2 regions of the Pseudarthrobacter sp. PvP090 genome follow, and region 2 is predicted to be linked to the other one. Evidence: predicted binding sites of a transcription regulator. Region 2 holds the regulator's gene; the other holds the start of a gene.
What was found. The regulator Rex, encoded in region 2, represses fermentation and respiration genes when NADH is low (regulators of the CRP and FNR family bind a similar motif). The targets are predictions, from matches to a motif close to CTTGTGAANNNNTTCACAAG.
Positions count from the first base shown of each region.

Region 1: a site for Rex is predicted at 2,143-2,162, ahead of ABIC21_RS15160 (glyceraldehyde-3-phosphate dehydrogenase). Genes of this name have one in related genera too.

Region 1 covers NZ_JBEPPO010000012.1:144,651-155,696, reverse strand. Annotated here, with positions in the region: gene ABIC21_RS15170 (hypothetical protein) at 108-290, shown strand; gene ABIC21_RS15165 (GMC family oxidoreductase) at 473-2,083, shown strand; gene ABIC21_RS15160 (glyceraldehyde-3-phosphate dehydrogenase) at 2,380-3,876, shown strand; gene ABIC21_RS15155 (hypothetical protein) at 3,957-4,166, shown strand; gene ABIC21_RS15150 (HNH endonuclease family protein) at 4,296-5,099, shown strand; gene ABIC21_RS15145 (hypothetical protein) at 5,149-5,280, opposite strand; gene ABIC21_RS15140 (1-phosphofructokinase family hexose kinase) at 5,394-6,374, opposite strand; gene ppk2 (polyphosphate kinase 2) at 6,510-7,406, shown strand; gene ABIC21_RS15130 (alpha/beta fold hydrolase) at 7,471-8,175, shown strand; gene def (peptide deformylase) at 8,198-8,770, opposite strand; gene ABIC21_RS15120 (acyl-CoA dehydrogenase family protein) at 8,809-9,963, opposite strand; tRNA gene ABIC21_RS15115 (tRNA-His) at 10,082-10,154, opposite strand; gene orn (oligoribonuclease) at 10,323-10,976, opposite strand.
Region 2 covers NZ_JBEPPO010000016.1:40,799-51,844, reverse strand. Annotated here, with positions in the region: gene ABIC21_RS17400 (3-deoxy-7-phosphoheptulonate synthase) at 1-689, shown strand, start outside; gene ABIC21_RS17395 (helix-turn-helix domain-containing protein) at 942-1,154, shown strand; gene ABIC21_RS17390 (30S ribosomal protein bS22) at 1,356-1,454, shown strand; gene ABIC21_RS17385 (HAD family hydrolase) at 1,870-2,688, opposite strand; gene ABIC21_RS17380 (glutaredoxin family protein) at 2,801-3,061, shown strand; gene ABIC21_RS17375 (redox-sensing transcriptional repressor Rex) at 3,152-3,847, shown strand; gene ABIC21_RS17370 (hypothetical protein) at 3,899-4,690, opposite strand; gene ABIC21_RS17365 (hypothetical protein) at 4,892-5,548, opposite strand; gene ABIC21_RS17360 (YceI family protein) at 5,792-6,340, opposite strand; gene ABIC21_RS17355 (histidine phosphatase family protein) at 6,552-7,217, shown strand; gene ABIC21_RS17350 (TlpA family protein disulfide reductase) at 7,220-7,840, shown strand; gene ABIC21_RS17345 (cytochrome c biogenesis CcdA family protein) at 7,854-8,609, shown strand; gene resB (cytochrome c biogenesis protein ResB) at 8,609-10,501, shown strand; gene ccsB (c-type cytochrome biogenesis protein CcsB) at 10,501-11,046, shown strand, end outside.

The DNA of each region.
Region 1 (11,046 bases), on a different contig from region 2:
TGTGGCACTGGGGGAGTCGCCGGAGGCTAGAGTGTGGGCTATGTCGCAAGCTTTACGAAGTTGTTAGGCTTGCATATCCACTCTGTTCATGATTCGGAGATATTGCCTTGGCCACGAAGCCTTCACCCCGCACGTACGACCACCGCGTTGAGGATTACGAACTGGAAGACCTCGTAACCGGCATTCAGCGCGTGCTGGATGATCACGGCGTGCTCACCATTGCCGACTACGAGGGCGTGTTGAAGGCGGCCCGCGATGAGGCGCACGCCCACTCGAGTCCCAACGATTAGGCCGCGCGTCCGCCGTTATGGCTGGCGGGCGGCAGCGGCTGCATCGTCATGGCAACTGCCGGGCGCCTCATGCCCGCGCGAGTGCAGGCCCGGCCGAATGCTTGACATCATCCCGGCGGGACCAGAGACTGCACTGTAACGTTCAAGCACCGGCGGTGTCAGCACGAAGCCCAGGAGTAAGAGTGTCGGACGACGCAGCATACGACTACGTGATTGCCGGGGGTGGCAGCGGCGGCAGCGTTCTTGCGGGCAGGCTCAGCGAAGACCCCTCAGTCCGTGTCCTGCTGCTCGAGGCGGGCAGATCCGACCGCCACCCGTTCATCCATGTCCCGGCGGGCTTCCCGATGCTCAAGGGAGGTCCGTACCAGTGGGACTACGCAAGTGTGCCGCAGAAGCACAGCAACGGCCGACGCATCCCGCTCGCCCAGGGCCGCGTGCTGGGCGGCGGGGGGTCCATCAACTCGCAGGTCTTCACGCGCGGCGTGGCCGAGGACTATGACAGCTGGGTCTCGGACTTTGGCTGCGAAGGCTGGTCCGCCGACGAGGTGGGCAGGTACTTTATCCGCTCAGAGTCAAACAGTCGGCTGTCGGCACCGCACCACGGCACCGAGGGCCCGCTCGGTGTGTCCGACCTGCTGCGTCCGCACAAGCTCTCGGCGGCCTTCGTCAAGGCGGGTCAGGAGTTCGGGCTGCCTTACAACAGCGACTTCAACGGCGCCGAGCAGTACGGCGTTGGCTTCTACCAGACCACAACGAAGAACGGCCGCCGGTGCAGCGCGGCGGTCGCCTACCTCCGGCCCGCCCGCAAGCGGCGCAACCTCACCGTTCGCGCCAACGTCACCGTCTCCAAAGTGATCATCAGCAACGGCCGGGCCGTCGGAATCCAGGCGATCGAAGGCGGCAGCGTCCGAACGTACAGCGCCAACCGCGAGGTGATTGTCTCGGCCGGGGCATTCGGTTCGCCCAAACTGCTGCAACTGTCGGGCATCGGCGACCCGGCGGACCTCGCCGCCGCCGGCATCGACACCGTCCACGCCCTGCCGGGCGTGGGCAAGAACCTGCATGACCACTGCGACGTCGATATCGTCTACGAGCTCACGGATTACCACAGCCTGGACCGGCTGAACCAGGTGCGCCCGGCCACTGTCCTGGCCGGCGTCGAGTACGTCGCTTTCCGCTCGGGTCCGTTCGCGTCCACCCTGGTCGAAGCAGGTGGCTTCAGCTACGCGAACAAGGACGAAAAGACCCCCGACCTGCAGTTCCACTTCCTGCCCGCCGCCCGGGTGGGGACGTGCGGCGCAGCCTTAAAGCCCGGTTTCGGTGCCACGTTGAACTCCTACTTCCTGCGGCCACGGAGCCGGGGAACGGTCCGCCCGGTGTCCTCTGACCCAGGCAAAGCACCGCTCATCGATCCGAACTATCTCGCCGATGATTACGACCTCGAGATGGCAATCGCCGGTGTGCAGCAGAGCCGTCAGATCATGGAGCAGTCGTCGATGGCAGCGCTGACCAAGGCTGAGCACATCGGTGACGGAAGTCCTGTGAAAACCCGCGACGAGTACGTGAACTTCGTGCGCTCCTTCGGGCGGACCTCCTACCACCCGGTCGGTACCTGCTCCATGGGCACCACCGATGAGTCCGTGGTTTCGCCGCGGCTGAAAGTCCACGGGCTGGAGGGACTGCGCGTCGTTGACTCCTCGATCATGCCCCGGCTGGTGAGTGCCAACACGCAGGCGCCAACCATCATGATCGCGGAAAAGGCCGTCGACATGATCCTCCAGGACGCCCGGTAGGACCATAACAGCCATAGGTGTCGGCCCACCTGACCTGTGCAGCAGCGAGCCCCCGGCTCTATGTGAGTCATTTCACGCTTCGACGGAGACCGGACCCTGCCGGGCCGCCGGTAGACTGGATGCTGAACGTAGAAGTTCTGCCGCCGGGTCTGCGTTCGCAGCCGGCGGCTTTTCTTTGCTCGACACAGGCGCCCGGGATGGACCGAATCCCTGCCGGCGCTAAGGTTCCGGATATCCTCCGGCAGCCGACTTCCGCATACGACGCCGTATGCGGTGGATTCTAGGAAGGTATTTCTGTGAGCCAGACGTCAGATTCTTGTCTTGATACGTGGATGGGCCGGGAGGCGCTCGCCGAGGCCATGATCCCTGTGATCGGCCGGCTGTACCGCGAGAACAACGTGGTTACCTCCATCCACGGCCGCAGCCTCATCAACAAGTCCACCATGAACATCCTCAAGGCCCACCGCTTTGCCCGCCGGATGAGCAAGGAAGAATTGCGGCTCGAAGAGACCGCCCCGCTGCTTGACGCCCTGACCAAACTGGAGCTCGGCGCCGCAGCCATCGACATTGCGCGCCTCACCGAGAAGTACCGCGTCGAGGGCAATGGCGCCACCTTGGACGAGTTCCTCCGCAAGGAACTCGCCGAGGTTGTTGGCAAACGTGGCGGCGACGACCGCACCAGCACCGACGTCGTCCTCTACGGCTTCGGACGCATCGGCCGGCTCCTGGCCCGTCTCCTGATTGAAAAGGCCGGCGGCGGGCACGGCCTGCGCCTGCGCGCCATCGTGGTCCGCCGCGGCTCGGACAACGACCTCGCCAAGCGCGCCAGCCTGCTCCGCCGCGACTCGGTCCACGGCTCCTTCGAAGGCACCATCAAGGTTGACCTCGAGAACGACACCATCACGGCCAACGGTGTCCAGATCCAGGTCATCTACTCGGACAACCCCGCGACGGTCGACTACACCGCCTATGGAATCCACGACGCCCTCGTCGTCGACAACACGGGACGCTGGCGCGACGCCGAGGGCCTGTCCCAGCACCTCCAGAGCAAGGGCGTCGCCCGGGTTCTGCTCACCGCCCCGGGCAAGGGCGAGCTGAAGAACATCGTGCACGGCATCAACCACGGCACTATCGCCGACTCGGACACGATCGTCTCGGCGGCCTCCTGCACCACCAACGCCATCACCCCGGTGCTCAAGGCGATCAACGACCGCTTCGGCGTGGTGCATGGCCACGTCGAGACGGTCCACTCCTTCACCAACGACCAGAACCTGATCGACAACTTCCACAAGGGCGACCGCCGCGGCCGCTCGGCTGCACTGAACATGGTCATCACCGAGACCGGTGCCGCCAAGGCCGTCGCCAAGGCCCTGCCCGAACTGCTGGGCAAGCTCACCGGCAGCTCCATCCGCGTCCCCACCCCGGACGTGTCGCTGGCCATCCTGAACCTGAGCCTGGAAAACGGCACCACCAAGGATGAGGTCAACGACTACCTGCGGGAAATGTCGCTGCACTCGGAGCTGCGCAAGCAGATCGACTACATCGATTCGCCCGAGGTTGTCTCCACCGACTTCGTCGGCTCGCGCCGCGCGGGCATCGTCGACGGCCTCGCCACGATCTCCAACGACAAGAACCTGGTTCTCTACGTTTGGTACGACAACGAGTTCGGCTACAGCTGCCAGGTGGTCCGCGTGATGGAGGAAATGGCCGGCGTGAACCCGCCGTCGTTCCCCGCCAAGGACGCAGCCGCAACCCTGGAGGCAGCCGGCCTGCCCGTCGAGGTCACGGCCTGACGCCACCTCCCTAGAATCTGTTCTCCGTTTCCCGGCCGGTTCCTCTGGAATCGGCCGGGAAAGGGCACCACAATGGTGCAATGGAACAGAACTCGGCTGTGGAGCACGAAACCACCCTGGAACACGCCCTGGACGTTGCCCGGCGGAATGCCAAGGAAGCCAAACGGCTTCTTGACGATGCCCGCGCCAAACATGCGGCCGGGGATGTCGACGAGGCGCGGGTCCGGCAACTCGAATCCCTTTTGGCCCTCGCCAACGAAGACCTGGTGCGCGTCACGAAAGAGAACTAGCTGGGCACCTGTCCTCCACACTGTGGATAACGCCTGCAACGGCGGAGGCCGGGCCTAGGCTTCAGGGGTGGAAAGAATCCAGCCCGCCTCAGGACACAGCGGATCCCGGCACCCTGCCCGGGCGCCCGCGTGACGCTCACGTGGCGGGACTTTCGGCGGGAACGACGGCGGTCCCGCCAGGCGTGGGGACTGCTGGCCGCCGCGGCACTCGCCGTCGTCGCCGGTCTCGGCTGGTTCTTCACCGTCGGGCAGTTTGCCGCTGTCGAACCGCCCGCCGGCGGACCCCGCGAGGCTCCGGTGCTGGCAGCCGGCTGGATGAAGCCTGTCCCCGCGGTGCGGCCTGTTCCCCGGGGCCCCGCCGCGGCGCTGCTGGACACGCTGCCGGTCAAGGGCCGGGCGGGCCTGGACAACTACGACCGCAGCGCTTTCGGCCAGGCGTGGTTGGACGTGGACCGCAACGGCTGCGACACCCGCAACGACATCCTGCGCCGCGATCTGTCGGGCGCCGAGTTCACCGAAAATTCCAGCTGCCGGGTGGCCGGCGGAACGTTCCGGGAACCCTACACCGGCCGCCAGCTCACTTTCCGCAGGGGAGCCGGGAGCAGCACGGCGGTGCAGATCGATCACGTTGTGGCGCTCGGGGATGCCTGGCAGAAGGGCGCCCAGCAGTTGACCGCCGGACAACGCGAGCATCTGGCCAACGATCCGCTGAACCTGATCGCCGCGGACGGTCCTGCCAACGAGGAGAAGAGCGCCTCCGACGCCGCCACTTGGCTTCCCCCGAACAAGGCCTTCCGCTGCCACTATGTTGCCCGGCAGATCTCCGTCAAGGCCGCCTACCGGCTGTGGGTCACGCCCGCGGAGAAGGACGCGATGCACAGGGTCCTCGCCTCCTGCCCAGGGCAGCAGACGGTTGTCGCGCCTGCTCAGTAGATTCTCACAGCCGATTGATACCGGGGGACCGGACGACGGCCTTGGTCCCCTAGATGACGAGCCTGACAGGGCCCGCGGTCGCCGGGCCGCCGCACGCTTCGCTGCCGTCCACCCGGGTCCAGCCCAGCTCCACCTCGCGCCGGGCCAGGACGCTGCCGTCGGCGGCGCCATCCAGGGACACGGTGAGCGAGTTGAACCACGCAATGGCAGGTCAGGCGATGGGCGCCTCGCTGGAGCAGCCCGCCGTTGCAACGGCTAGCAGCAGCGCGGCCGCCAGCCTGGCCGGTCGGGCCGTCACTGTCCGCCGCTCCCGTCCAGGGCCTGCGCGGTGAGTTGCGCCTCCAGCCGTTCGACGTCGTCGCGCCGGCAGAGTTCGGTGGCCTGCGTCGTCACCGTGGCGCTCCCGGCGGCGACGGCGGCCCGGAGCGCTTCCTCAATCGTGCGGCCCTGGGCGAGGCGGAGCACAAAGGCGGCCAGGAAACTGTCGCCGGCCCCGACGGTGCTTCGAACCTGCACCTCCGGCACGGCCAGCCGCAGAACCCCGGATTTCGAGGCGAGCACGGCACCTTCGCCGCCCAGGGTCAGGGCGACATGTTCCGCTGAACCGTCTGCAACCAGCGCCGCGGCAGCCTCGACCTGGCTTTCATCGCTTTGCAGCGTCGTTCCAAAGTGCAGTCCCAGCTCCCGCCGGCTCGGCTTGACCAGGAAAACCCCCTCGGCGAGTGCTTCGGACAGGGCGGGTCCCGAGGCGTCCACGATGCAGTGTGCGTCGTGCAGCCGCGCCAGCCGCGCCACCTGGGCGTAGAAATCGTCGGGAACCCCTGGCGGAAGGCTTCCGCTGGCCACGACGTAGCCGCCCACGGGAATCGAATCCGCCACGAGCGCCAGGCACAGGCGCCACTCGGGCTCGCTCAACTCCGGGCCCTGAAGCACGAAGCGGAACTGCTTGCCCGTCGTCGTCTCATCGACCGTAAAGTCCTCGCGGGTACTGCCTTGGATCGGCACGGCCAGCGTGGGGACGCGTTCGGCTTCGATGAGCCGGCGGTACGCCTCGCCGGTGGGCCCGCCGGCGGTGTAGACCGCCAGGGTCCGGCCACCGAGGCGCTGCACCACCCGGGACACGTTCACCCCGCCGCCGCCCGGGTCGAGGCGGCTGGCGCCGCAGCGCAGCTTGTGGCCGCTGATGACCTGCTCCGTTGCGGTGCTGACATCCAGTGCGGGGTTTACAGTGAGCGTGAGGATGGGCTGCATCGCCGTCGGTCTGGGGGCTTCCATGGCCCAAGCATAGGAGCAGTGCGCTGCCGGTGTCCCCGGCAGGACGACCCCTTGTGGGCGGTTGGCCGCTCCGCGAGAATAGGCGCGGCAGGACTGGCGATGCGAAAGTCCGCCGCGACGAGTGGAACGGGAACCATGGCACATCGCACGGACGGCTCCGGCAAGCCCGGCTCCGGCAACGAAAAGCCCGGACGGAAAGGCGCCAAGGGGAACGCCCCGCAACGCCCGGAGAGGTTGCCCCTGAGCGTTTATGAGGCCGAACTCTTCCGGCTCCAGGCCGAGCTCGTCGCGCTGCAGGAATGGGTCCGCAGCACGGGGGCGCGAGTGCTGGTGATCTTTGAGGGGCGCGACGCCGCCGGCAAGGGCAGCGCGATCAAGCGGCTGACCGAGTACCTGAACCCGCGTGTTGCCCGCATCGTGGCGCTGCCGGCCCCGACCGAGCGGCAGCGGGGTGAATGGTATTTCCAGCGCTACGTGCAGCATCTGCCCGCCGCGGGGGAGATCGTCCTGATGGACCGCTCCTGGTACAACCGGGCCGGCGTCGAACATGTGATGGGATTCTGCACGCCCGCGGAACACAAACGCTTCATGGCCCAGTGCCCGGTCTTCGAACGCCTCCTGGTCCAGGACGGCATCCTGATGTTCAAATACTGGTTTTCGATCAGCCACGCGGAACAGGAACGGCGCTTCAAGTCCCGGCTGGATGATCCCATGCGGCAATGGAAGCTCTCCCCGATGGACCGGGAGGCGATCCTCCGCTGGGAGGACTACTCCCGGGCCAAGGACGACATGTTCATGCAGACCGACACTGCCGAATCGCCCTGGTATGTGGTCGAGGCAGAGGATAAACGCCGGGCCCGGATCAACATGATCGCCCATCTGCTCTCCAGCATTGACTACACCGAAGTCCGGACGGAGCAGGTGACGTTGCCCGAAAGGCCCAAGGCCGTCAACTACACGCGCCCTCCGCGGGAGTTGTTCCGGTACGTTCCGGATCACGCCTCGATCCTGCAGAAACCGGCCGATGGGTAGCCGGGACGGAACATTCCTCCGCCGGGCCGTGCCTCCCGCGGTCCGGGGCGGGTAGGGTACCGGCATGGACATCATCCTGGTTCCCGGATTCTGGTTGGACGCCTCCTCATGGGAGGAGGTGACTCCGCCGCTCACCGCCGCCGGCCATCAGGTCCACCCGCTGACCCTGCCCGGGCTGGAATCGGCCGACGCGCCGCGGGCCGGCATTGGTCTGCGCACCCACATCGACGCCGTGGTGGCGAAGATCGACGATTTCGATGCCCCGGTGGTCCTGGTGGGCCATTCGGGCGGGGGAGCCATCATTCACGGCGCCGTCGACGCCCGCCCGGACCGGGTGGCGCGGGCCATCTACGTTGACAGCGGCCCCCTCGGCGACGGCGGCGTCATCAACGACGACCTGCCGGAGGACGGCGACGACGTGCCGCTCCCGCCCTGGGAACTCTTCGAGGATGAAGACCTCACCGACCTCGACGAGGAGCTGCGGGCGATGTTCCGGGCCCGTGCCATCCCGCAGCCCAAGGGGGTTGCCCAGGACCGGCAGCGGCTGCACGACGAGCGCCGCTATGACGTCCCCGCGACCGTCATAGCCTGCGAGTTCCCGTCCGCCATGCTCATCGAAATGATCGGGGCCGGCCACCCGTACGTCGCGGAGCTCGGGCGCGTCCGCGACGTCGACTACGTCGACCTGCCCACCGGTCACTGGCCGCAGTTCACCCGGCCGGCCGAACTGGGGGCGGCGATCCTCGCCGCCGTCGACCGGGAGGGGTAGGCGGGAGGAGCAAACCGGGGCCCTAGTGCCCGAAGGGGTCCGGGTCCACGCCCGGCATCCACGTCAGCCCGGGGACGCCCCAGCCGCTCTTCTTGGCCTGTTTCATCGCCTTGCGGGCGTAGCGGTCGATCAGCCGGTTGACGTAGAGCTTGCCGTCCAGATGGTCGTATTCGTGCTGGATCACCCGGGCAAACCAGCCCGTCGCCTCGAAGTCGACCGGCTTGCCGTCGCCGTCGAAGCCCTGCACCCGGGCCCACTCCGCGCGCTTGAGCGGGTACTGCCCGCCGGGGAAGGACAGGCACCCTTCCTCCTCCTCGTCCGGATCCGGCAGCGCGCCGGAAATCTTGGAGAGGGTCAGCACCGGGTTGACGACGGCGCCGGACGGCGGGGCGCCGTCGTCGTTGTCGTATTTGTAGATGAACAGCCGTTTGCCCACCCCGACCTGGGGCGCGGCGAGACCGACGCCGTTGGCGGCGTCGTTGGTCTCGAACATGTCGGCGATCAGGGTCCGGAGCTCGTCGTCGAAGACTTCAACCTCGGCGGCCCGGCGGTGCAGTACGGGCTCGCCCCAGATCGTGATGGGCAGAACGGTCATGTCAGTGAAGTTCCTCTGGTGCTGTGGTGAGCGGCGGGTCAGTCGGCGATGGTGCGGCCGACGACGTCGCGCATGATTTCGTTGGTGCCGCCGAAGATGGTCAGCAGCCGGGCCGCCAGGAAGGCCTGTGCCACGGGGTATTCCAGGATGTAGCCGTAGCCGCCGTGCAGCTGGAGGCAGCGGTCGGTGACGGACTTGGCGCGCTCAGACGCCCAGAGCTTCGCGCGGGCGGCGGCAGCGGCGTCGAGCTCGCCGGCGTTGAAGGCCCGGATGGCCTGGTCCACGTAGGTTTCCGTGACCTCGACCTCGGTGAGGATGTCCGCGAGTTCGAAACGGCTGTTCTGGAAGTCGATGATCCGCTCCCCGAAGGCGTTGCGGTCCTTCGTGTAGCTGACGGTCTCCTCATAGATGGCGCGGACGACGGCGGAGCTTGCCACCGCGATCGCGAGCCGGCCCTGGGGGAGCTGCTCGGCGGCGTACTGCAGGCCCTTGCCCTCCTCGCCGACGAGGTCCGCGTGCGGCACCCGGACGTTGTCGAAGAACAGTTCCGCGGTGTCCGAGGCCTTGAGGCCCATCTTGTCCAGCTGATTGCCGGTGTTGTAGCCCTCGCCCTTGCCGACCATGAACAGGGAGAAGGAGTCGTGGTTCCCGCGGCCGGCGCTTCCGTCTGTGCGGGCCAGGACCAGGGAGGCGTCGCCGGAAATGCCGTTGCCGATGAAGGTCTTCTGGCCGCTGATCAGCCAGTCGTCGCCGTCGCGCACCGCCTTGGTGCGGATGCCGCGGAGGTCCGAACCCGCGCCGGGCTCGGTCCAGGCGATCGAGGTGACCGTCTCGCCCGAGACCATGCCGGGAAGCCAGCGGCCCTTGAGGTCCTCGGAGCCGTAGGCCAGCAGGTGGGGGAGGACCATGTCATCGTGCAGGTGGAAGGCCAAGCCCACCGCGAGGTGGTTGCTCTTGGCGAACTCCTCGTCCAGCACGGCGCGGAAGCGGTAGTCGTCCATGCCCATGCCGCCGAATTCCTCCGGAACGGCCAGGCCCAGCAGGCCCTGCTCGCCGGCCGCCGTCCACAGCTCGCGGGACATCATGTGGTCCTGGTCCCACTGGGCGTAATACGGTGCCACGGCGCGCGCATTGAACTCGGCAGCCATCTCACGGAACATCTCGTGGTCTTCGTCAAAAAGCGTGCGCTTCAAAGCGTTTCCTTCCGTTCACAGTCCGTGGGGCGGACAACTGCGCAGACAACAAAGGCCGCACCGGATATCCGGTACGGCCTTCGTCTAAGGTCGGACAATTACTGCCGTCCTTCATGAGGGTGAGCGACGGGGGTTGAACCCGCGACCTCCTGGACCACAACCAGGCGCTCTGCCAACTGAGCTACGCCCACCATGTGCCCTGCCATGCCTTCCGGCGAACCGGCTGGCTGAAAAGGCAACGACAAATAGCTTACCTGCTCTTCGGGGGTGCTTTTGCCACTTTTCGGGTTTTCACCTAAATTTTCCGCAAACGTGGCGCAGATTACTCCCGGAGGCCGGCTGCGGGGCCGGCCCGGGCGCTACGGCGCCGGCGTCCCGGAGGACGCCTCCGCCGCTGCCGGGTCCTCCGCCGCGCCCATCACTTTCCGGGCGATCCGCTGCGCCGTGGCACTGTCCGGACCGGGCGCGGGGACGAAGACGGCCTCGCGGTAGTAGCGCAGCTCGTCGATGGAGTCCTGGATGTCGCCGAGGGCCCGGTGGCCGCCGAGCTTGGCGGGGGACTGGAAGTAGGCCCGGGCGTACCAGCGCCGGGACAGCTCCTTGATTGTGCTCACATCGATGACCCGGTAGTGCAGGTGCTCCACGAGGTCGGGCATGTCCCGGACCAGGAAGACCCGATCGGTTCCCACCGAGTTGCCGCCCAGCGGGGCCTTCTTGGGGTCCGGCACCCACTTCTTGATGTAGTCCAGGACGATGGTCTGGGCCTCCGCCATGGTCTTGCCGTGGGGGAGCTCGGCCAGCAGCCCGGAGCGGGTGTGCATGTCGCGCACGAAGTCGTTCATCTGCGCCAGCGCGGCGTCATCGGGCTTAATGACGACGTCGACCCCGTCACCGAGGATATTGAGCTCCGAGTCCGTCACCAGCGCGGCCACCTCGATGAGGGCGTCGTTGATGGTGTCCAGGCCGGTCATTTCGCAGTCGATCCAGACGATGCGTTCATTAGATATAGGCACGGGCCCAGCCTACCGTTTCGTCGCCGCTGGGCGGTCCGATGCTAGGATTTCGGGTACGCGGGCGTCGAAT
Region 2 (11,046 bases):
CCGCGCTGGGCCTGCCCGCCGGCACCGAGTTCCTGGAACCCATCAGCCCGCAGTACATGGCGGACCTCGTCTCCTGGGGCGCCATCGGTGCCCGCACCACCGAAAGCCAGATCCACCGCCAGCTGGCGTCGGGGCTGTCCATGCCGATCGGGTTCAAGAACGGGACCGACGGCGACTTGCAGGTCGCGCTCGACGCGTGCAGCGCCGCCGGGGCCGCCCAGGCTTTCCTCGGCATTGACGGCGAGGGCCGGGCCGCCCTGGTCTCCACCGCCGGCAACCCCGACACGCACATCATCCTGCGCGGCGGACGCAAGGGACCCAACTACTCCGCCCCGGACGTGGAGGCCACCACCACCAAGCTGGCCGGCAAACAGCTCAACCCGCGGCTGATCGTTGACGCGAGCCACGCCAACAGCGGCAAGAACCACCACCGGCAGGCCGAAGTCGCCCTGGAAATCGGCGCGCAGCTGGAGAGCGGCGGCACCCCGGCAGGTGCCATCGCCGGCGTCATGCTGGAGAGCTTCCTCGTCGGCGGCGCGCAGAACCTCGACGTCGCCGAGCACGCGGCAGGGACCGATAACCTCGTCTACGGCCAGAGTGTCACGGACGCCTGCATGGAGTGGGATGTCACGGCCTCGGTCCTGGCGCAGCTGGCAGCCTCCGCGCGCGTCCGCCGGACCCGCGGCTAGGCGGCGCGGCGGTCACACGGTCGGCCGGTGGGGCGGTCAGGCCGGGCTGCGGTCACACGGTCGGCCGGTGCGGTGGCCAGTTGGAGCGGCAGAAAAACCGCTTCCGGCCCCGGAGATTCCCGCGCAGCTCTTTCACATTGGCACCATCAGCCCCTAGAGTATCTAGCACATGGTTGTTTGATGGCTCAGCATCGGCACACCGCCATGTCGTTCAGATGGGGCTGCCGTTTGCTTGAGCAAAGGAATAGGGAAATGTCTCCGGAGGCTAACTTCTCCAACGCGCGCTTCTTGACCGTGGCCGAAGTTGCGGATGTGATGCGCGTGTCGAAAATGACCGTGTACCGGCTTGTTCATTCCGGCGAGATGCCGGCTGTCCGCTTCGGGCGCTCCTACCGAGTGCCGGAAACCGCCGTCGAGCAGTACCTTAAGGGTGCTGTGGTCGACGGGAAGACGGAAACAGGCTGAGCGTCCGCCGTCTTCTGCGGCCGGAATAAGGATCTGCGGGCGCCGGACGGTGCCTGCGGTCGTGGTGTGCCCCCGATAGGCGGTACCCTGTTAAGGAACGTTTTACGTCATTGTAAGAACCTGTCAGTTGTACAGTCTGCTGCTTAGCCCGCGGACCCTTTCCAACAGGCAGGTACTGCATCTAGCCGGTAAGGAACTTTCGTGGGTTCAGTTATTAAGAAGCGTCGCAAGCGTATGGCCAAGAAGAAGCACCGCAAGCTGCTTCGCAAGACGCGCCACCAGCGTCGCAATAAGAAGTAGAGATACTTCGCATCATGTGAATGCCCGTTGCCTTCCCGGCAGCGGGCATTTTCCTTGGCATCGCGCGCCTGGTTCGGACGGGCGACGCGGTATTGGGCTGGCGACGCGCGTTGGGGTGAGTGACGCGCGTTCGGACGGACGCTACGCGGATCCGGGTAGCGCTGGGCCGGAACTGTAGCGCCGGTCCGGAAGCATAGCGAAAAGTGGTGCGGAAAGTGGCGAAGCGGTAGCGGTATTGGGCTGGCGACGCGCGTTGGGGTGAGTGACGCGCGTTCGGACGGACGCTACGCGGATCCGGGTAGCGCTGGGCCGGAACTGTAGCGCTGGGCCGAAAGCGCAGCGTCCCGCCGGAAGCGTAGCGCTGGGCCGGAACTGTAGCGCTGGGCCGGAAGCGCAGCGGAACGTGGTGCCGCGGTCAGACGGTGGGGCCCCGGAAGCGGGAGAACCCCCGCCAGAGGCCGTAGATGGCGCCCCCGACGGTCGCGGCCTTGAGCCCCAGCGTGGCCGCGCGGCGTCCGGCGCGGAAGTCGTAGACCGGCCAGTTGTGGTCGCGGGCATGGCGGCGGAGACCGGAATCCGGGTTGATGGCCACGGGGTGCCCCACCATGCTCAGCAGCGGGATGTCGTTGCGCGAATCGCTGTAGGCCCAGCACCGGGCCAGGTCCAGCCCCTCGGCGTCGGCCATCGCCCTGACAGCGACGGCCTTGGCGGGTCCATGCAGAATCTCGCCGACGAGCCGGCCGGTATAGGAGCCGTCCAGGATTTCGCCCACCGTGCCGAGCGCGCCGGTCAGGCCCAGCCTGGTGGAGATCACCGTGGCGACCTCGATCGGCGTCGCGGTCACGAGCCAGACCCTGCGGCCCACCCGGAGGTGCTGCTCGGCCAGCGCCTTGGCCCCCGGCCAAATCCGGGATTCGATCATTTCGTCATAAACCTCTTCGCCGAGGGCCTCGATGTCCTCAACCGTGAATCCGGAGGCCAGGTCCATCGCGGTGTCGCGGACGGCGTGGATGTCATCCATCTTCTCCCCGCGCAGCACGAACATGAGCTGCTTCCAGGCAATACCGAGCGCCTGCGGAATCGTGAATGCCCCGCGCTGGTGCATCTTGCGGGCCACGTGGAACAGGCTTGCCCCCCGCATGAGGGTGTTGTCGACGTCGAAGAACGCGGCTTCGCCGTGCTGAGGTGCGGCAACAGGCTCAGTGACCACAGCGGCGTACTTCTCTTCGGGCATGCCACGAGTCTAGTCAACGCCGGACCCGGTTCTCGTCGCAGGGGCTGTGGCGGCGGCGCTGGACATGTCCGGAGGATCGACGCGGGAGTGGCGGCCGGGCTACCGTGGAGCCATGCCAAGCCCCGACGTCGTCCTCATCACCAAAGCTGACTGCCATCTCTGCTCGGCGGCGCGCGCCGCCGTCGACCATGTCACCAAGGGCCTAGGGATCGGCTGGCGGGAGCAATCCGTGGATGACGACGCCGACCTGCGGGAACGCTTCGCGGAGGAGATCCCCGTGGTCCTGGTGGACGGCGTCCAGCGGGACTTCTGGAAGATCGACGAGGCCCGCCTGGAGCGGACGCTGCGGCGTACGCTGGGCCAGCAGGCCTGAGGCGCGCGGAGCCGTGGGGACGGCTGCTTTGTTCGCTGAACTGCGGGGGCTCTAGAGTGGAAGTCACAACGCGACTCAATGGAGCAGATAGTGACTTCGCTGGATTCATCCCCTGACGCGATGCCCGGGGGAGCAGGGGCTGCCGCCAAGCAGATTCCGCCTGCGGCCGTGGCCCGGCTGACCATATATCTGCGCGCCCTGACCACCCTGCTGGCCGAAGGCATCGACCGGGTCTCGTCCGAATCCCTGGCCGAGGCCTCCGGGGTCAGCTCCTCCACCCTCCGCAAGGACCTGTCCTACGTCGGCTCCTACGGGACCCGTGGCGTCGGCTACGAAGTTCAGTACCTCAACCGGAATATTGCCGCGGCGCTGGGCCTGACGCACGACTGGAAGGTCGCCATCGTCGGCGCCGGCAACCTGGGCAAGGCGCTGGCCCGGTACGGCGGATTTGAATCCCGGGGCTTTGACATTGTGGCGATCTTCGATGCGGACCAGATGGTGGTGGGCAGCGAGGTGGGCTGGCTGCGGGTCAGCGACGCCGCCGATCTCGAGCCGGTGCTGCAGCGGACCGGCGCCAACATGGTGGTGCTGGCCCTGCCGGCCGCCGTGGCGCAGGACGTCTGCGACCGGGTCATTGCCGCCGGCGTGAGGAGCATCCTCAGCTTCGCCCCGGTGATGCTGCAGGTGCCGCCCGGGGTCAACCTGCGCAAGGTGGACATGGCCACCGAACTCCAGATCCTCGCCTATCACGCACAACGGGCGCAGGACCCGGAGGATGCAGACTAGCTTCAGTCGGCCCGTCCGGCTCCCGCGCCCGCTGCGCTGGTGCCTGGCGGCTTAGAACGGTCCGCCCGGCTGCCCGTAGGGGTTGGCGAACGGCTGCCGCTTGCTGAAGTACGGCGACGCGGCCGGCAGGTACAGCATCACAATGCCTGCGATGCCCAGGAGAACGGCCAGGGTGCCGAGGCTCAGCGGGAAGATGCTGAAGATCGACAGGGCGGCGAAGACCGTCCCCAGGATCCGGGCCCAGTTCTTGCCTTTGCGAACATTCAAGGCGACGAGGGCGTAGAGTCCGGCGCTGATGACGGCGAACACCACGATGCTGCCGACCAGGAATCCCCGGAGGTCGTCGAACCTGATGTCAGCGCCGCTCGCGGCCATCTGCTCCTCGAACATGTTCCGCATTTGCGGGGAATCCAAGGTGCCGAGCGCCGTCAACATGGAGATGATCCAAACCGCGCCGGACGCGACGATGAGCCAGAACGCCGTGTTGACGAGCTTGGGCATCGCGGACGGGGCCTGCGGCTGGTCGGAAGGATACTGGGCGTAAGGGGACTGCCCGTACCCCGGCTGTCCGAACTGCGGAGCCTGCTGGTTGTACTGCGGGGGGTTCTGGCCGTACTGGGGGAGCTGCGGGGCGTTCTGCCCAAACTGCGGAGCCTGCTGTCCGTACGGCGGCGCGGACGGGGCCTGGCCGTACTGGGGTGCCGACGGCGGCTGCTGCCCGTACTGGGGCGCCGACGGCGGCTGCTGGCCGTACTGGGGTGCGTTCTGGCCGTAGCGGGGGGCCGGCTGTTCGCCGGGCTCGGGGGAGTCCGGGTTCGACGGCGGGACTGGCGGGGTGCTCATGGGCGTTCCTTTGCGTGGCGGTCTGGTTCAGATACCGGAAACAGCTTCCTGCCCTGCCCCCAGCATGGTTTATGTCCACCGTACCGCGGGCCGGCGCCCGCGCGGATCATTCCGGAGAGGTATTCTCGACGCGGTCCTGGGCGTCCGACAAGCGGCCGGTTTCGCGGGGCACGGGCGGCGCCGGACGTTGCTTGATGCAGCTCAGGCCCGGCCCCGCAGCGAGGCGAACCACGCCTGGGAGTTGGGCAGCCACATCAGCACGGTGGCCACCAGGCTGATGGTGAAGCTCGGCCAGCTGCCTCCACCCCGGCCCTCGGCCGCGCTGGTGTTGAGGATGGCCAGCAACAGGGAAATTCCGGCAACGACCGTGAGGGCGAAGCGTGCCCACTCGTGGCCTTCCTTCATCTTCATCGCCAGGATGACCTGTGCCCCCGCAAGGACCAGGGCCACCAGCACCAGGAGGAGCACCAGGAATCCCACGCCCGGGACGACGGCCAAAAGCACAAATGCCCCGAAGAGTCCGATGACCCCGCCCAGCAGGCCCAGCAGCCCGCTGATCAGCCAAATCCAGTAGGCGACTTTGAGTTCGACAGGCAGCCAGGAGACCGTAAACATGCCGGAGAGTCCGCCTCGAGGCATCGCGTCATTGAAGTTCCTCGGCCGGTCCGAGGGCATCTCGAAGCGGAAACCGCGCGACGGCGGGGGTGGTGGCGGCTGGTAGCCCGCCGGCGGCTGGTAGCCTCCGGGCGCTGGCGGCGGGACTGGAGGCTGCGGGGAACCTGACGGAGGAACGTTGCCGCCATGCGGGGGCTGGGCACCCGGCTGCTGCGGCTGAGGTACCTCATTGGGGTTGCTCATGGCTCTCACTTTAGACCGCGAATGTGCCCGCATCGAGGGAACTTCGGCATGTTGCGGAGCATGTCGGGATCCGTCTGCCACGGCCCGGTTACCCGGTGCACGGGGGCGCAGTTTGGGAGGTGCCGCCGCGCTTGGCTTAAGCACGGCACCCCGCTCCGTCACTCGGACGAAGCGGGGTGCCGTCGGCCGGAGGCCGGGGTTCCGGCCAGGTCCCTGGGGGCCTGCCGGTCAAGCGTTGACTGACTAGGCTGCGGGAGCGATGAAGGCCAGCTCCAGGTTGACGGCAACCTTGTCGCTGACCAGCACGCCGCCGGCTTCGAGGACTGCGTTCCAGGTCAGGCCGAAGTCCTTGCGGCTGATCGTGGTCTCGGCGGACAGGCCGGCGCGGGTCATGCCGAACGGGTCCACGGCAACGCCGTTGAACTCGGTCTCGAGCGCCACCGGGCGAGTAACACCCTTGATGGTCAGATCGCCCTGGAGCTCGTAACTGTCACCCTTGGGAACGATGCTGTTGGAGACGAAGGAGATTTCCGGGAACTTCTCGACGTCGAAGAAGTCTTCGCCGCGGACGTGGCCGTCGCGGTTGACGTCGCCGGAGTCGAAGCTTGCGGTCTTGATCGTGGCGTTGACCTTGGAGTCGGCCACGTTATCGGCGAGGTCCAGGGTGGCCTCCGCGTCCTTGAACTGACCGCGGACCTTGCTGATGCCCGCGTGGCGGACGGTGAAGGCGATCTCGCTGTGTGAGTTGTCGAGGGTCCAGGTGCCGGTGGTGACGTTAGCGGGAAGTGCCATGGTGTTGCTCCTTGTGTCGGGTGGGTCGTGCAGGTGGTCTGATCGTCAGTTGAAACATCATTTGTTGAAGTCTCAACTAACTGCTTCACCCAGTATAAACATGCATTTGCATCTTTTATTCCAACTCCGGGGAACATTTCTCGAAACTCTTCAGTTCTACTTCGCGTAGAAGATTTCGTCATTGCCCCTGCCCTTTGAGAAACTGGTACACATGCCCCAAGCCACTGTTCATTTGCTCCGCCACGGCGAGGTCTACAATCCCGACGGCGTCCTGTACGGCAGGCTGCCCGAGTTCCACCTCTCCGGGCTGGGCCAGGAGATGGCCCGGATGCTCGCGGAGCACTTCAGCGCGAGGGCCGCGCAGGGGGCCAATATCGTCCACCTCGTCGCGTCGCCGCTGACCCGCGCGCAGGAGACGGCGCAGCCCATCTCCGAGGCGCTCAACCTCGGGATCACCACGGAGGACCGGATCATCGAGGCGGCCAACTACTTCGAGGGCCTCCACGTCAACAAGGGCGAGATCTTCAGGCCCAAGCACTGGCCCATGCTGCGCAACCCGTTCCGGCCGTCCTGGGGCGAGCCCTACAAGGATCAGGCCGCCCGCGTCCTCGCCGCGGTGCAGGACGCCCGGCTGCGCGCCATCGAGCTCGGCGGCGAGGGCGCCGAGGCCATCCTCGTCAGCCACCAGCTGCCCATCTGGGCCACCCGGCTCAGCGCCGAGGGCAAGCCGCTGTGGCATGATCCGCGCAAACGCGAATGCACCCTCACCTCGGTCACCTCCCTGGTGTTCGACGACGCCGGGAACCTCCTGCGCGTCGAGTACAGCGAGCCTGCTGCCGCCCTTCTCCCCGGTGCCTCCACCACCCCCGGAGCCTGAACATGACCAAGAACAACGCCAACGCGTCACCGATGTCCCGCCGCAGCGTCCTGACGGCGGGCGGTGCCGCCCTCGCCGTCGTGCTGGGCCTTTCCGGCTGCGCCCAGGAGGACGCGCTGGCACAGCAGGCCAAGGCCGGCGACAACAAGAACTACGTGGCCGGAGACGGTTCGGTGACGGAATTCGCCGCCGCGGACCGCAAGAGCGCCATTGCGATCAACGGCACCCTCTTTGACGGCACCGCGGTGACGGCCGAGGCCTTCCAGGGCCAGGTCACCGTGCTCAACTTCTGGTTCGCCGCCTGCGCGCCATGCCGGGTGGAGGCGCCCTCGCTGGAGGCCCTGCACCAGGAGTTCAAGCCCCAGGGTGTGCAGTTCTTCGGCGTCAACCTCCGTGATGAGAAGGCGACGGCGGAAGCGTTCGACAAGACGTTCAACCTGACCTACCCGAGCTTCAACGACAAGGACGGCGCTGTTCTGCTGGCCGTGTCCGGCCTGGTTCCCCCGGGAGCCGTGCCCACCACGCTCGTGCTCGACAAGCAGGGACGCGTGGCCTCCCGTGTCCTCGGCGAGATCCAGAGGGGCACCCTCAAGTCCCTCATCGCCGCTGCCGTGGCCGAGTAGCGGGCCAGCCACCGTGAACAGCCCCTTCGCCGAAGCCATCCTGAGCGGATCGCTGCTGCTTGCCATCCCCGTGGCACTGCTCGCCGGCTTCGTCTCCTTCCTGTCGCCCTGCGTGCTGCCCCTCGTGCCGGGGTACCTGGGCTACGTCACGGGACTGACCGGCGTCGACCTCCAGAAGCAGAAGCGCGGCCGGATGCTGGCCGGCATCGGGCTCTTTGTCCTGGGCTTCTCGGTGATTTTCGTGCTGCTCGGCGGGGCGTTCGGGCAGCTGGGGACGCTGATCACCGGCTCGGAGAACGCGTGGATCACGCAGGTGCTGGGCGTCCTTGTGATCATCATGGGTGTGGTGTTCATGGGCGGCTTCGGCTGGCTCCAGCGCGACGCCAAGATCCAGTCGAAGCCGCCCGCCGGGCTGTGGGGCGCGCCGCTGCTGGGCATCACCTTCGGCCTCGGCTGGGCGCCCTGCATCGGCCCGACGTATTCCGCGGTCCAGCTGCTGAGCCTCTCCGGCGGGTCCTCGGCCGCCAAGGGCGCGTTCCTGGCGTTCGTCTACAGCCTGGGCCTGGGCATCCCGTTCCTGCTGATCGCCCTGGCCGTGCGCCGCGGCATCGGCGTGATGTCCTTCTTCCGCAAGCACCGGCTCGCCATCCAGCGCATCGGCGGCGGCATCCTGGTGGGGCTGGGCCTGCTGATGGCCAGCGGCGTCTGGGGAACCTGGGTGTCCGAGTTGCAGTACTGGTTCCAAACCGATGTGAAATTGCCGATCTGATGAGCGAGCGAGTGAACGAAGAGACGAATCTCCCAGCCGACGGCACGAAGCGCCCCGGCTCCCAGCCTGGCGGCAGCCAGCACGGCGGCACATCCGGCAGCAAGCCGGGAGCCAAGTCCGGTGCCAGCCCCGTGGCCGCCGCCAAGGCGGAAGCTGTCCTTCCCACGCTCGGGCCGATGGGCATGCTCCGCTGGGCCTGGACCCAGCTGACCAGCATGCGTACCGCGTTGTTCCTGCTGCTGATGCTGGCCGTGGCCGCGGTGCCCGGTTCGCTGTTCCCGCAGCGGCCCGCCAACCCCTCGATCGTCACGCAGTACATCAAGGACAACCCGGACTACGGCAAGATCCTCGACTCGCTCCAGCTCTACGACGTGTACTCCTCGGCGTGGTTTTCGGCGATCTACATCCTGCTGTTCATCTCCCTGATCGGCTGCGTCGTCCCGCGCGCCATCGCGCACTACAAGGCGATGCGCTCCCAGCCGCCGCGGACGCCCGCGCGGCTGTCCCGGCTGCCCGAATACGGCACCCTCGTGATTCCCGCCGGTGCCGGGATCCCGGCGTCGCGCGCCATTGACGATGCCGCCGGACTGCTGAAGAGGCGCGGCTACCGCGTCGACGTCCGCGACCGCGACGGCGCCCGGCCGTCAATCGGTGCGGAGCGCGGCTTCCTGCGCGAAGTCGGCAACCTGGTCTTCCACACCTCGCTGATCGGAGTGCTCGTCTCGGTCGCGATCGGCGGGCTGTTCGGCTACAGCGGGCAGCGCATCCTGGTGGAGGGCGACACCTTCGTGAACACGCTCGTCGGCTACGACCAGTTCACCCCGGGCACCAACTTCCAGAGCAGCCAGCTGGAGCCGTACTCGGTCCAGCTGGACAAGTTCCAGATCACGTTCGACCGGGAGTCCCAGGGCAAGATCGGCCAGCCCATCGACTTCCAGGCCGACGTCACCACCAAGGAATCCCCGGACGCGCCCGCCCAGAAAGAGGTGCTGAAGGTCAACGACCCGCTCACCCTCGGCGGCACCAGCATGTACCTCACCGGCAACGGCTACGCCCCGGTCGTCACCATCCGCGACGGCGCCGGAAACATCGCCATGCAGGGGCCGGTGGTGGCCAAGCTGCAGGGCGACAACTACTACTCCTCCGCGGTCATCAAGGTCCCCGACGCCAAGCCGGAGCAGCTCGCCTTCGCCGGCTTCTTCCTGCCCACCGCGTTCGTCACCGAGGAAGGCGTGTCCTTCAGCGGGGACCCGGAGCTGTTCAACCCGCAGCTGACCCTGAACTCGTACTACGGCGACCTCGGACTGGACGACGGCGCCCCGCAGAACGTCTTCGAACTCGACGTCAAGAAGCTCACCCCGCTCAACGCCCGCAACCTCGACGCCGGCGGCATCACCCTCTCGCCGGGCGCCAGCTACACCCTCCCGGACGGCAAGGGCACCATCAGCTTCGACGGCGTGAAGCGCTACATCGGCGTCGATATCCACCACAACCCGGGCCAGCTCTACGCCCTGATCTTCGCGCTGCTGGCGGTGGCCGGCCTGGTCACCTCGCTGTACGTGAACCGCCGCCGAGTCTGGGTCCGGACCGGAACCCACGCGGACGGCCGCACCATGGTCGAATACGGCCTCCTCGCCCGCGGCGAGGACCACCGGCTCGCCGGCGAGGCCGCCGCGATCCGCAAGCTGCTGGCCGGCGCCTGGGATCTCGACGACGACGGCGGCTCCCAGCCGGCTCCCAGCGGGGGCGCGGATAATGACCGGGCGGATGCCAAGCTTCCCGGTGCCGGTGCCGGTGCCGGTGCCGGTGCCGGGCAGGCCTCCCCGGACCATCCCGCAGCAGACTTCATCCAGTCCACAGCAGGCTCTTCCGAGTCAAAGAAGGAACAGTAATGCTCCCCATCAACGAAACCATGGGCCAGTACAGCGAGTTGTTCATGCTCCTCGCAGCCGGCACGTACACGGTGGCGTTCATCGCCTTTGCGTGGGACCTGGCCAAGAGCAGCAAGACGCTGCGCGCGGTGGACCTCAAGGCCGCCGAGCTCTCCGGCGCCGCGTCCGCCCGCGTTCCGGTGGCTGCCGGCGTCGGGGCCTCTTCTTCCTCCTCTTCTTCCGCCGGCGCTGTTGACCGGGCCGACGCTGACGTGGCCGGGCCTGTCGGCCGGGCCGAGCGGCCGTCGTCGTCCGTGGCGGCTGCTTCCGGGAACGCCGCCGGCATCGGCCAGACCGCCGACGGCGCCATGCGCTACTCCGCCGAGCGCCGCGCGCCCGCCCGGGTCGCCGTCGCCCTGACCGTGCTGGGTGCCGCCATCCACGCGGCCGGCGTCATCACCAGGGCCATCGGCGCGGGCCGGGTGCCGTGGGGCAACATGTACGAGTTCCTCACCACCGGCGCGTTTGTGGCCGTGGCCGTCTTCCTGCTGGTCCTGATCCGGCGC